DNA from 3 places in the Streptomyces sp. NPDC058257 genome. Region 3 is predicted to be linked to each of the others. Evidence: riboswitches for the same ligand, from Rfam matches in the RefSeq annotation. Region 3 holds a riboswitch; each other region holds the start of a gene.

Region 1 (4,270 bases), on a different contig from region 3:
TAGCTGTCGGCGCGGGCCATCGGCGGTACGAGGTGGTCCACGAGGGTGGCGTGGACCCGCCGCTTGGCCTGCGTGCCCTCTCCCGGGTCGTTGACCAGGAACGGGTAGATCAGGGGCAGATCGCCGAGCGCCGCGTCGGGGCCGCAGGCGGCGGACAGGCCCGCGTTCTTGCCGGGCAGCCATTCGAGGTTGCCGTGCTTGCCGAGGTGGATCATCGCGTCGGCGCCGAAGCCGTTGTCGTCGGCGGAGGCGGCGATCCAGCGGTAGGCGGCCAAGTAGTGGTGCGAGGGCGGCAGATCGGGGTCGTGGTAGATCGCGATCGGGTTCTCGCCGAAGCCCCGCGGCGGCTGGATGAGGATGAGCAGGTTGCCGCGGCGCAGGGCGGCGAGGACGATGTCGCCCTCCGGGTTCTGGGACCGGTCCACGAACATCTCGCCGGGGGCGGGGCCCCAGTGCTGCTCCACGGACTCGCGGAGCTCGGCGGGGAGGGTGGCGTACCAGCGGCGGTAGTCGGCCGCCGGGATGCGGACGGGATTGCGGGCCAGCTGCTCGTCGGTGAGCCACTCCTGGTCGTGGCCGCCGGCCTCGATCAGCGCGTAGATCAGCTCGTCACCGTCGCCGGAGGCAAGCCCCGGCACCTCGTCCGTACCGAAGTCGTATCCCTCGGCCCGGAGCCGGCGCAGCAGCGAGACGGCGCTCGCGGGGGTGTCGAGGCCGACCGCGTTGCCGATCCGGGAGTGCTTGGTCGGGTACGCGGACAGGACGAGCGCGATGCGCTTGTCGGCGGCAGGGATGTGGCGCAGCCGCGCGTGCCGTACGGCGACGCCGGCCACGCGGGCCGCGCGCTCGGCGTCTGCCACGTACGCGGGAAGTCCGTCCTCGTCGATCTCCTTGAACGAGAACGGCACCGTGATCAGTCGGCCGTCGAACTCCGGGACCGCGATCTGGCTCGCCGCGTCCAGCGGGGAGACGCCCTCGTCGTTGTCCTCCCAGTCGCTGCGCGAGCTGGTGAGGCAGAGCGCCTGGAGGATGGGGACGTCGAGGCCGCTGAGGGCGCCCGCGTCCCAGGACTCGTCGTCGCCGCCCGCCGAGGCCTCGGCGGGCCGTGTGCCGCCTGCCGCGAGGACCGTGGTCACGATCGCGTCGGCGGCCCGCAGTTCGTCGATGAGTTCGGGCTCGGGGGTGCGCAGCGAGGCGACGTACAGCGGTAGCGGGCGGGCTCCGGCGTCCTCGACGGCGCGGCACAGGGCCTCGATGAAGGCGGTGTTGCCGCTCATGTGGTGGGCGCGGTAGTAGAGCACCGCGACGGTCGGTCCCTGGACCTGACGGGCGGTGCGCTCCAGCGGGCCCCACGAGGGCGCGGGGGCGGGCGGTTCGAAGCCGTGGCCCGTCAGCAGGACGGTGTCGGAGAGGAACCGGGCCAGCTGCTCCAGGTTGCCGGGGCCGCCGTGGGCCAGGTAGGCGTGGGCTTCGGCGGCAAGGCCGATGGGGACGGTCGATGCGGCCATCAGCTGGGCGTCGGGGGCCTGTTCGCCGGTCAGGACGACCACGGGGCGTCCGGTGGCGATGACTTGGTCGAGGCCCTCCTGCCAGGCGCGCACTCCGCCGAGCAGACGTACGACGACCAGGTCGGCGCCGTCCAGGAGCTGCGGAAGGTCCTCGAGCGGGAGCCGGGAGGGGTTCGCGTAGCGGTAGGCGATCGGTCCGCCTGCGGCGCGGGCGCTGAGCAGGTCGGTGTCGGACGTCGACAGGAGCAGGATCATGCGGCGTCGGGCCTTCCTCGGGGTGTCCACGCCCCGGGTGGTGTCGATGGCGTCTCCCCTGCTCGAGCGGACGAGAGCTCGGGGAAGGGAGTTCCTGACTCACCCGGCACCAGGACCGGGCTCACAGTGGCGGGACCGCGCCGGATTCGCACCGGGCTTCCTCCCCTTGTCGCCGTCTGTGGCGACGACGGGCCGGTTGGCCCGTCGCTAGGAATACTAAGGGCCGGGCAACTACCGGGGGGCAGGCGGACCTGCTGCGATAGGTCGGTATGCTCGCCGCCATGCCCCCATCGGTCCCCTCGCCAGCGCTCCCGGGCCACGAGTCTGCCCGCAGCCGCGGTGACTCCTGCCCCGGGACGCTTCGGCTGCACCGGGCGGACGACGGGGCGCTGGCCCGTGTCCGCGTTCCGGGCGGGCTGCTGGGCGTGGGGCAGGCGGACGTGCTGCGGGATCTGGCCGAGCGCCTTGGAGATGGCGAGTTGCATCTCACATCACGCGGCAATGTGCAGCTGCGCGGTCTGCGCGCGGACCGCGGGAGCGAACTGGCCCATCTCCTGGGCGGATCGGGTCTTCTGCCCTCCGAACGCCATGAGCGGGCGCGCAACGTGGTGGCTTCACCGCTCTCGGGGCTCGACGGTCAAGGAGAGCGGGACATCCGCCCGTGGCTGTCCGCTCTGGACGAACTGCTGTGCACCAGCGACAAGGCCGCCGCTCTGTCCGGCCGGTTCTTGTTCGCGCTCGACGACGGCCGGGGCGACGTGGGTGCGCTGGGCGGTGACGTGACGCTGACGGCGCGCGGCGACGAAGGCGCACTGCTGCGGATCGGCCCGGCGCGGGACGCGGTCCTGATACCTGCCGCGCCGGCACCGCGAGCCGCCCTCATAGCGGCGGAGTCCTTCCTGGAGCAGGCACCCGACGCGGGCGCCTGGCGGGTGACTGATCTGCCCGGAGGCACCGGCCCCCTCCTCGACACGGTCGTACGCCGGTTGCGGCAGGCCGGGTTCAGCCCCACCCTCGCCACCGCCCCGCTCCCCCAGGGCCCGGGCGCCCCCGCCCTCGGCATCGTGCCCGGCCCCCGCGGCAAACGCGACGAGCACGACAGGGCGGCGCTGTCCCTCGGCCTCCCCCTGGGACGCGTCAGCGCACCCCAGTGGCAGACGCTGACGGACACCGCCCGCCACCTCGGCAGCGGCGAGCTGCGGCTGACCCCCTGGCGCGGGGTCGTCCTGCCGGGAGTCGAGCGGCGAGAGGCCGCGCGACTCCTGGAGGATCTGCGGGCCGCCGGGCTCATCGTCGGATCCGACTCGCCCTGGACCGGGGTGGGGGCCTGTATCGGTCGGCCGGGCTGCGCCAAGTCCCTGGACGACGTACGCGCGGCGGCGACGGCGGCCCTGGGGCCGGTGGGGGCGCTGCCCGTGTACTGGTCCGGCTGCGAACGTCGGTGCGGTCACCCCCACGGGGAGTGGGTCGATGTCGTCGCCACTCCCGACGGCCATGAGATCTCCCGCGTACACGGCGCGGAACGCGGCGCTGCGGCGGCCGTCCCCGGCAGCTCCGGCGGGCTCGCCGCCGCCGTGGCCGCGGCCCGCGGCTGACACGACATGAACGACCCAGCGACACCTGACTGTTCCATGCCCTATCAAGAGAGCGAACGCACTGTGCACCAGTACGAGAAGGACGGACCGGCGATCTACCGCCAGTCCTTCGCCACGATCCGCGCGGAAGCGGATCTGGCGGGCCTGCCCGCCGACGTGAGCCAGGTCGCGGTCCGCATGATCCACGCCTGCGGCATGGTCGACCTCGTACGCGACCTCGCTTTCACCCCGGACGTGGTGGCCCGCGCCCGCGAGGCCCTGCGTGCCGGCGCCCCCATCCTGTGCGACGTGGCCATGGTCGCGAGCGGCGTCACCCGCAAGCGGCTGCCCGCGGACAACGACGTGGTGTGCACCCTGTCCGACCCGTCGGTGCCCGCACTGGCCGCCGAGCTCGGCACCACCCGCAGCGCCGCCGCCCTCGAACTGTGGCGCGACCGGATGGAGGGCGCGGTGATAGCCGTCGGCAACGCGCCCACCGCCCTGTTCCGCCTGCTCGAAATGATCGAGGAGGGCGCACCGCGCCCCGCCGCCGTCATCGGTGTGCCCGTCGGCTTCGTCGGCGCCATGGAGTCCAAGGACGCCCTGGCCGCGCACCCGTCGGGCCTTGAACACATGATCGTGCGGGGCCGCCGGGGCGGCAGCGCCATCGCGGCCGCCGCACTCAACGCGATCGCCAGCGAGGAAGAATGAGCGTGAGCGAGCACAAGACAGGCCGCCTGTACGGCGTCGGGCTCGGCCCCGGCGATCCGGCCCTCATGACGCTGCGCGCGGTGGAGGTCATCGCCGAGGCCGATGTCGTCGCCTATCACAGCGCCCGGCACGGACGGTCGATCGCGCGGTCCATCGCGGCCGAGCACCTGCGCGCCGACCACATCGAGGAAGCGCTGGTCTACCCCGTCACGACGGAGACGA
Region 2 (4,270 bases), on a different contig from region 3:
GAGCCTCATCCTGGCGTACGCCATCGCGGGCCTCGTCATCTTCTTCATCATGCGGGCCCTGGGCGAGCTGCTCATGTACCGCGCCGTGTCGGGCTCCTTCTCGGAGTACGCGCGTGAATTCATCGGCCCGTTCTTCGGGTACGTGACCGGCTGGACGTACTGGCTCTTCTGGGTCGTCACCGGCATCACGGAAGTCACGGCGGCCGCCCAGTACATGCAGTACTGGACACACGACGCCATCCCTCAATGGGGATACGCGCTGATCTTCACGGTCATCCTCTACGGCGCCAACCTGATCTCCGTGAAGCTCTTCGGTGAGCTGGAGTTCTGGTTCTCGATGGTGAAGGTCACCGCGATCATCGGCATGATCCTGATCTGCGCCGGCATCCTCACCATCGGCTTCTCCGACGCCGGTGACACCGCCTCCGTGTCCCACCTGTGGGACCAGGGCGGCTTCTTCCCCAACGGCATCGGCTCCACGCTGATGACGCTGCAGATCGTGATGTTCGCCTTCCTGGCCGTCGAGCTCGTCGGCGTCACCGCGGGCGAGTCCAAGGACCCGAAGACCGTCCTGCCCAAGGCCATCAACACCGTGCCGTGGCGCATCGCCGTCTTCTACGTCGGCGCGCTCATCATGATCCTCTCGGTCGTGCCGTGGACGGAGTTCGTGCCGGGCGTCTCGCCGTTCGTCGCCGCCTTCGACAAGATGGGCCTCGGCGTCGGCGCCGCGATCGTCAACTTCGTCGTCCTGACGGCCGCGCTCTCCTCCTGCAACTCCGGCATGTACTCCACCGGCCGCATGCTGCGCGACCTGGCGATGAACGGCCAGGGCCCGAAGTTCTTCACCAAGCTCACGAAGAACGGCCTGCCCCTTGTCGGCACCACCTTCTCCGCCGCGCTGATGCTGGTCGGCGTCTGGATCAACTACCAGTGGCCGGGCGAGGCGTTCAACTACGTCGTCTCCTTCGCGACCATCTCCGGCATGTGGGCCTGGATCATGATCCTGGTCTGCCAGATCAAGTACCGCCGCAAGGCCGACCGCGGCGAGCTGCCGCAGTCCACCTTCCGGGCGCCCGGCGCCCCGTACACGAGCTGGTTCGCCCTCGCCTTCATCGCGATGGTGATCGTGATGATGGGCATCGACAAGGACGCGCGGATCTCGCTCTACGCGGCTCCCGTCTGGGCCCTGATCCTGGGCGTCGGCTACCTGATCATGCAGAAGCGCGACCCGCAGTCGTCCGGCGGCGGCAAGACCGAGTCGCAGGACGCGGCGAAGTAGGCGCGGTAACCGCTGGATCCCAGCATGTGGGCCGGCCCGTACCACTCTTCGGTACGGGCCGGCCCTTCTGCTTATCCTGGCTGCCATGCTGACCCTGACCCAGGCCCTCCACGACCAGATCGTCGCGCACGCGCGCCAGGACCACCCCGACGAGGCCTGCGGTGTGGTCGCGGGCCCGGAGGGCACCGGCCGCCCGGAACGCTTCATCCCGATGCTGAACGCGGCCCGCTCGCCCACGTTCTACGAGTTCGACTCGACCGACCTCCTCAAGCTCTACCGCGAGATGGACGACCGCGACGAGGAGCCGGTGATCGTCTACCACTCGCACACGGCGACCGAGGCGTACCCCTCGCGCACGGACATCAGTTACGCGAACGAGCCGGGCGCCCACTACGTCCTCGTCTCCACGGCCGACGCCGACGGCGCGGGCGACTTCCAGTTCCGCTCCTTCCGGATCGTGGAGGGCGAGGTCACCGAAGAAGAGGTGAAGGTCGTCCAGGCATACTGAGCTCACCTTTGAGGCGGCAGGACCCAGGAAGCCGGTGCGAATCCGGCACGGTCCCGCCACTGTGACCCCACCCTCCGCGGGCGGGGCAGTCAGGAACTGACCTGCCGCCTTCTTCTCCCACGACGCAGGGGACGCGGTATCCCCTGGAGGAGGCGCTCAGCCATGCCCCGCCCCATACGCGTGCTCGTAGCCGCGGCCCTGCTGGCCCCGCTCGCCGCATGCTCGTCCGCCGCGGACCCCGCTTCGGACAAGACCGCCGCGAAGGCCGCCGGCTTCCCGTACACGGTCACGAACTGCGGCGTGCGGACGACGTACGAAGCACCCCCGAAGCGCGCCGTGACGATGAACCAGCACGCGACGGAAGTGATGCTGGAGCTGGGCCTGAAGGACCACCTGGCCGGGACGGCGTACCTCGACGACAAGGTCCTGCCGAAGTACGCGAAGGCCTACGCGGACACCCCGGTCCTCGCCAAGGAGTACCCCTCGTACGAGAAGCTCCTGGCCGCGAACCCCGACTTCGTCTACGGCGGCTACGCGAGCGCCTTCCTGGCGGGCGAGGGCCGCGGCCGCCAGGCCCTGGCGAAGTCCGGCATCGAGAGCCGCCTGAACGTCGAGGGCTGCGCGAAGAAGGCCGTGACCATGGGCGACGTCTACCGCGAGGTGCGGCAGGTCGGCTCCACCTTCGGGGTACGGGCGCGCGCCGAGGGGTGGGTGAGCGGCGCCGAACGCGAACTGGCGAAGGCGGCGAAGAAGACGGAGGACCGCGAGCCCGTCCCGGTCTTCGTCTACGACAGCGGCGACAAGACCGCGTTCACGGCGGGCGGCCGGGGCATCGGCAACGACATCATCGAGCGGGCGGGCGGGCGCAACGTCTTCGCCGACCTGGACAAGTCCTTCGGCGACGCGTCCTGGGAGTCGGTGGTCGACCGCAAGCCCGAGACGATCGTGATCCTCGACTACGGCGGCACGACCGTCGCCCAGAAGAAGAAGCGCCTCCTTAACGACCCGGTCCTGTCCGATGTCCCCGCGGTCAAGAACAAGAGCTTCGCGGTACTGCCCCTCTCGGACGCGGTGGTGGGGGTGCGGGCTCCGGGAGCGGTGAGCAAGCTGGCGGACCAGCTGTGAAGGCGCCTTTCGTAACTCGGCCCGTCCGGCGTTCGAGGACGGACCCGGCGAGGCCGGTGATGCACGGCAGCCGGTCCGGGACGGGGCAGCGGCTCCGCTACGGCACGGTCGTCGCGGGGCTGCTGACGGCCCTCGCCGCGGCGGTCGTGGCCGGACTCGCCCTCGGCTCCGTCCGAATCCCCGCGTCAGAGGTCCTGACGATCCTCACCGGCGGCGCGGACCCCTCCCCCTTCCGCACGATCGTCCTGGACGTAAGACTCCCCAGGGTCCTGCTCGGCGCAGCCGTGGGCGCGGGTCTGGCGGTCATCGGCACAGTCCTCCAGGCCCTGGTGAGAAACCTCCTGGCCGACCCCTTCCTCCTCGGGGTCTCCTCCGGCGCCTCCGCCGGAGCCGTCGCCGTCATCGTCCTGGGCAGCGCCTTCGGCATGGGCGCGGGCCTGGCCACCACGGTCACCATCCCGGCCGCGGCCTTCGCGGGCGCCCTGCTCTCCCTGCTGGTCGTCTACACCCTGGCGAGGTCGGGAGGCGGCGGCTTCGCCACCGGCCGCCTGATCCTGGCGGGCGTGGCCGTCTCCTACGTCCTCTCCGCCCTGACCAGCCTGATCCTGATCATGGCCGACAGCGCGGACCACCTGAAGGAAGTCCTGTACTGGACGCTCGGCGGCCTCGGCAGCGCCCGCTGGGACATGCTCGCCCTGCCCGGCGCCGCCCTGATCGCGGGCACGGCGCTGCTCGTGGCCCTGGCCCGCCCCCTTGACCTGCTCCTGGTCGGCGAGGAGGGCGCCACCGTCCTGGGCCTGGACACGGCCCGCTTCCGCGCCGCGGTCTTCGTCCTCGCCTCGCTCCTGACCGGCGTACTCGTCGCCTACAGCGGAGCCATCGGCTTCGTCGGCCTGATGGTGCCGCACGCGGCCCGGATGCTGGTCGGCGCCGCGCACCGGGCGCTCCTGCCGGTGGTGGCCCTGATGGGCGCGGTGTTCCTGGTGACCGCCGACCTCGCCGCGCGCACGGTCGCGGCGCCGCAGGACATCCCGGTGGGCGTCCTGACGGCGCTGACGGGCGGCCCGTTCTTCCTGTGGATGCTGCGCAGAAACCGTACGGAGGCGACAGCATGAGCCACCCGACCCGCCCCGCGGCGACCCTGAGCACCGAGTCCCTCACCTACCGCGTAGGTGACAAGACCCTCGTGGACGACGTCACCCTCCACGCCCCCCAAGGCGAGACCGTCGGCCTCGTGGGCCCCAACGGCAGCGGCAAGACCACCCTCCTGCGCTGCGTCTACGGCACCCTCGCCCCCACCACCGGCCGCGTACTCCTGGACGGCGACGACCTCGCGGCCCGCTCCGCCAAGGACCGCG
Region 3 (4,270 bases):
TGTCTTCTGGTGCGCGAAGGCCAGCCAGCGGCCGATCTGCGGGTCGATGTCCCGTTCGGCGGTCGAGTCCAGCGGGACGTGGAGGAGGGAGCAGGACGCCGAGACGTCGACCCGGTCGGCGAGACCCAGGAGCGTGCCCAGCGTGGAGAGGGACTTCTCCAGGTCGTTGATCCAGATGTTGCGGCCGTTCACGACGCCCGCGACCAGACGCTTGCCGGGCAGACCGCCGACGGCGGCGAGATCCTCGAGCTGACTGGCCGCGGCCTCGGTGAAGTCGAGGGCGATGCCCTCGACCGGCGCCTTGGCGAGCACGGGCAGCGCCTCGCCGAGTCGGCCGAAGTACGAGGCGACAAGCAGCTTCGGGCGGTCGGTGAGGGCGCCGAGGTCGCGATAGGCGCGGGCGGCGGCGTTGAGCTCGGCCGGGGTACGGTCCTGCACCAGGGCGGGCTCGTCGAGCTGCACCCACTCCGCGCCCGCCGCGCGCAGGTCGGCGATGACCTCGGCGTACACGGGCAGCAGGCGGTCGAGGAGCGTGAGCGGCTCGAAGTCGGCCGCGACGCCGGGCGCGGGCTTGGCGAGCAGCAGATAGGTGACCGGGCCGACGAGGACCGGACGGGCCGCGAGGCCGAGCGCGAGGGCTTCCCCCAGCTCGGTGACCTGCTTGGCGGAGTCGGCGGTGAAGACGGTGTCGGGGCCGAGTTCCGGCACGAGGTAGTGGTAGTTGGTGTCGAACCACTTGGTCATCTCGAGCGGCGCCACGTCCTGGGTACCGCGGGCCATCGCGAAGTAGACGTCGATGGGGCATCCCCCGCTATAGCGAAGCCGAGCGCTTGGGGAAGGGGCGGTGTCGACAGCCTCGCGGTGTCGCTGGGGGACGGCGCCGACCATGACGCTGGTGTCGAGGACGTGGTCGTAGTACGAGAAGTCACCGGTCGGCACCTCATGGATGCCGGCGGCGGCCAGATGCTGCCAGGTGGACCGGCGCAGCTGCGCCGCGGTCTCCCGGAGGGCGTCAGCGGTGACACGGCCCTTCCAGTAGCCCTCGACGGCCTTCTTCAGTTCCCGGTTGGGGCCCTGGCGGGGGTAGCCGTACACGGTGGACCGTGCTGCCGCGGCTGCGGACTTCGGTGTCACGGAAATCTCCTTCGCGAGATGACTCCTTGAGATCCCGGAGACGGGACACGGACGCGAAGGGGTGACGAACCGGGCGGAGCGAACGCGCGCCATCGGCGCGGTGCTGCGGTACTCCACCTGATCTGTACGCCGACCCGCCCACGAGGTCACCGGGATGTCCGCACATGAGGGGTCACGTACGGGCAGCGGGCAGGTCTTCGGACTCGCGGGCACACCTGCCGAGGCAGGTTCCTACTGGCCGTCGCTTCCCGGATCCGCGCTCGGATCCAGTGCGTATGACGGCGGTCGTTCCCACTCACCGCTGCGGGGCAGTCCCGGATTCCCACCGGGTTCCCTCTTGCGACGCGTCTGCCTGGCGGGCAGGGCGAACCAGCTGCACTGGTCAGGCTAAGGGGTGGTCGGCGTCTTGGGCAGTACTGATCACATTCCGGACCGTGAGGTGAGACACGGATCCACGGAGCGGGGGACGTGAGAAGGGGAAGAAGTGCAGCCCGAGGACGCGGTCGGCACGCCGGGGCGCCATGCCCGGACGCATGGCAGGGATGGAGGAGGTGTTGGTGGCCAGGACCGCCTCGGGGTCCTGACGACCTCTTCCAGGGGGGGGCGAAGACCGCCCTCTTCGCGGCGGTGTTCTCGACGACGGCTTCGACGACAAGCTGCGGGCGGTGCCGCCACTGGACCGTGGCCGGCGATCGATGAGAACAGCAGCACCTTCGTGCCCTAACTCCTCGACTCCTCGACCATCGACGTGGCCGACGCGCGCAGCGCTCACGCGGCCGTGACGGCGGCCGGGATGCGGGCCCTGGACGCACCGGGCAGCGAGGCCCTCGCCGTCGCCGAGACCGTCGCGGGGATGTCCCCGCCCGTGGCGATGATGGCGAAGGAAGCCGTGTCCCGGGATTCGAGACGACCCTCGCGGAGGGCGTCCGCTTCGAACGCCGCCTCTTCCACGCCGTGTTCGCGACCGCTGATCAGAAGGAGGGCATGTCCGCTTTCGTCGACAAGCGACCGGCCGGTTTCACGCATTCATGAGGTCTTGGGCCTGAGGTCCGACCAGGGGCGTACGCCCCTGGTCGTGCGCGTCCCCGTGCGCCACAGCCGCGGCCGTCCCGCAAGTTGTCAGGAAACTCGGTCGCGCACTATGGTCACCACGCCTTGGTGAACGGGAAATCCGGTGTGATGCCGGTGCGGCCCTCGCCACTGTGATCGGGAAGTCCGGCTCCAGCCCTCGCGGCAGCCACTGGGTGCGAACGCATCCGGGAAGGCGGAGACCGGTCGGTATGACCCGTCAGCCAGGAGACCGGCCAAGGCGCGTTGTCCATCCACGAGGTGCTGGAGAGGGTCTGCTTAGCCATGCACATAGCCGAGGGTTTCCTCCCACCGGCGCACGCGATCGCCTGGGGCGTAGCGTCCGCGCCGTTCGTCGTCCACGGAGTCCGCTCCCTGACCCGTGAAGTCAAGGAGCACCCCGAGAGCACCCTGCTCCTGGGCGCCTCCGGAGCCTTCACCTTTGTCCTTTCCGCGCTGAAAATCCCTTCCGTCACGGGCAGTTGCTCGCATCCGACGGGCACCGGGCTCGGCGCGATCCTGTTCCGGCCGCCGATCATGGCGGTGCTCGGCACCATCACGCTGCTCTTCCAGGCCCTGCTGCTCGCCCACGGTGGGCTCACCACGCTCGGCGCCAACGTGTTCTCCATGGCGATCGTCGGGCCATGGGCCGGATACGCGGTCTACCGGCTCCTGAAGCGGTACGACGTGCCGCTCATGGTCGCCGTGTTCTTCGGCGCGTTCGTCGCCGACCTCTCCACGTACTGCGTCACCAGCGTCCAGCTGGCCCTGGCGTTCCCGGACCCGAGCAGCGGATTCCTCGGCGCCCTGGGCAAGTTCGGCGGCATCTTCGCCGTCACGCAGATCCCGCTGGCCGTCAGCGAGGGACTCCTCACCGTCCTGGTGATGCGGTTGCTCGTGCAGTCCAGCAAGGGCGAACTCACGCGGCTCGGCGTACTGCTGCAGGGCAAGCAGTCGGCAGCGACCGCGAAGAAGACGGAGACGGGGGCCAGCGCCTGATGAGCCGGAACGCGAAGATCAACATTGTGCTCCTCGTCATCGTCGCCGCGCTCGCGGTCCTGCCGGTGGCCCTCGGCCTCGGCGACGACGAAAAGGAACCGTTCGCAGGGGCGGACGCCCAGGCCGAGACCGCGATCACCGAGATCAAGCCGGACTACGAGCCCTGGTTCTCGCCGCTGTACGAACCCCCTTCCGGGGAGATCGAGTCGGCGCTCTTCGCCCTGCAGGCGGCACTCGGCGCGGGCGTCCTCGCGTACTACTTCGGTCTGCGCAAGGGGCGCCGCCAGGGCGCGGACATCGCACGGGAACAGGAAGCATCCGCGGAGCGGACCACCGACGCGGGGGGCGCCCGGCCCGAGACCGAGCAGGTCTGAGCCCGCGTGCTGCCCATCGACGCGGCGGCGCACAGCAGTCGCTGGCGCCGCCGCCACCCCGTGGACAAGGCCGTTCTCGGGCTCGGCCTCACTGTCCTCGCCGTCTCGCTGCCGCCGTGGCCCGGCGCCGCCCTGGTGCTGATCGTGGCGCTCGCCGTGCTGCTCGGGCCCGCCGGTGTGCCGCCGCGCAAACTGTGGCGGGCCTACCGCGTACCGCTCGGCTTCACCGTCACCGGAGCCCTGACCCTGGTCGTCCAACTCGGCGGAACCGAAGGGTTCGTCACGCTCGCCGACGGCGGTCCCGCGCGAGCGGGCGGTCTGCTCCTGCGCACGTCGGCGGCCTCGCTCGGCGTCCTGCTGTTCGCCTTCACCACGCCGATGTCGGATCTGCTGCCCCGTCTGGTGAAGGCGGGCGTTCCGGCGCCGGTCGTGGACGTGGCCCTGGTCATGTACCGGATGAGCTTCCTGCTCCTGGACTCCATGAGCCGGATCCGGCAGGCGCAGGCCGCTCGGCTCGGCCACACCACCCGGGCCGCCACCTGGCGCTCACTCGGCTCCCTGGGGGCCACCGCGTTCGTGCGGGCCTTCGACCGGGCGACCCGGTTGCAGGCCGGGCTCGCCGGACGCGGCTACGACGGAACCCTGCGCGTCCTTGTGCCCGAAGCCCGGATCTCCCGCGGGTTCGTGGCTGCCAG

Evidence for each region. A riboswitch is a leader RNA that binds a small molecule or an ion and turns the genes downstream of it on or off. The one in region 3 is predicted to bind cobalamin.
Region 1: it holds a riboswitch for cobalamin, as region 3 does, so the genes downstream of both, cobN (cobaltochelatase subunit CobN) here and ACFVXC_RS18665 (energy-coupling factor ABC transporter permease) in region 3, are expected to answer to the same signal.
Region 2: it holds a riboswitch for cobalamin, as region 3 does, so the genes downstream of both, ACFVXC_RS24160 (ABC transporter substrate-binding protein) here and ACFVXC_RS18665 (energy-coupling factor ABC transporter permease) in region 3, are expected to answer to the same signal.

The regions. Positions count from the first base shown of each region.
Region 1 is NZ_JBHVXJ010000027.1:33,842-38,111, forward strand. Features, by position in the region: gene cobN (cobaltochelatase subunit CobN) at 1-1,763, opposite strand, end outside; cobalamin riboswitch at 1,832-1,984, opposite strand; gene ACFVXC_RS38235 (precorrin-3B synthase) at 2,033-3,358, shown strand; gene ACFVXC_RS38240 (precorrin-8X methylmutase) at 3,422-4,048, shown strand; gene ACFVXC_RS38245 (precorrin-2 C(20)-methyltransferase) at 4,045-4,270, shown strand, end outside.
Region 2 is NZ_JBHVXJ010000010.1:159,303-163,572, reverse strand. Features, by position in the region: gene ACFVXC_RS24170 (amino acid permease) at 1-1,279, shown strand, start outside; gene ACFVXC_RS24165 (Mov34/MPN/PAD-1 family protein) at 1,365-1,787, shown strand; cobalamin riboswitch at 1,751-1,907, shown strand; gene ACFVXC_RS24160 (ABC transporter substrate-binding protein) at 1,950-2,912, shown strand; gene ACFVXC_RS24155 (FecCD family ABC transporter permease) at 2,972-4,027, shown strand; gene ACFVXC_RS24150 (ABC transporter ATP-binding protein) at 4,024-4,270, shown strand, end outside.
Region 3 is NZ_JBHVXJ010000007.1:32,276-36,545, forward strand. Features, by position in the region: gene metE (5-methyltetrahydropteroyltriglutamate--homocysteine S-methyltransferase) at 1-1,134, opposite strand, end outside; cobalamin riboswitch at 1,305-1,523, opposite strand; gene ACFVXC_RS18655 (hypothetical protein) at 1,517-1,669, opposite strand; partial or broken gene ACFVXC_RS18660 (enoyl-CoA hydratase-related protein) at 1,955-2,166, shown strand; cobalamin riboswitch at 2,260-2,458, shown strand; gene ACFVXC_RS18665 (energy-coupling factor ABC transporter permease) at 2,488-3,201, shown strand; gene ACFVXC_RS18670 (energy-coupling factor ABC transporter substrate-binding protein) at 3,201-3,575, shown strand; gene cbiQ (cobalt ECF transporter T component CbiQ) at 3,582-4,270, shown strand, end outside.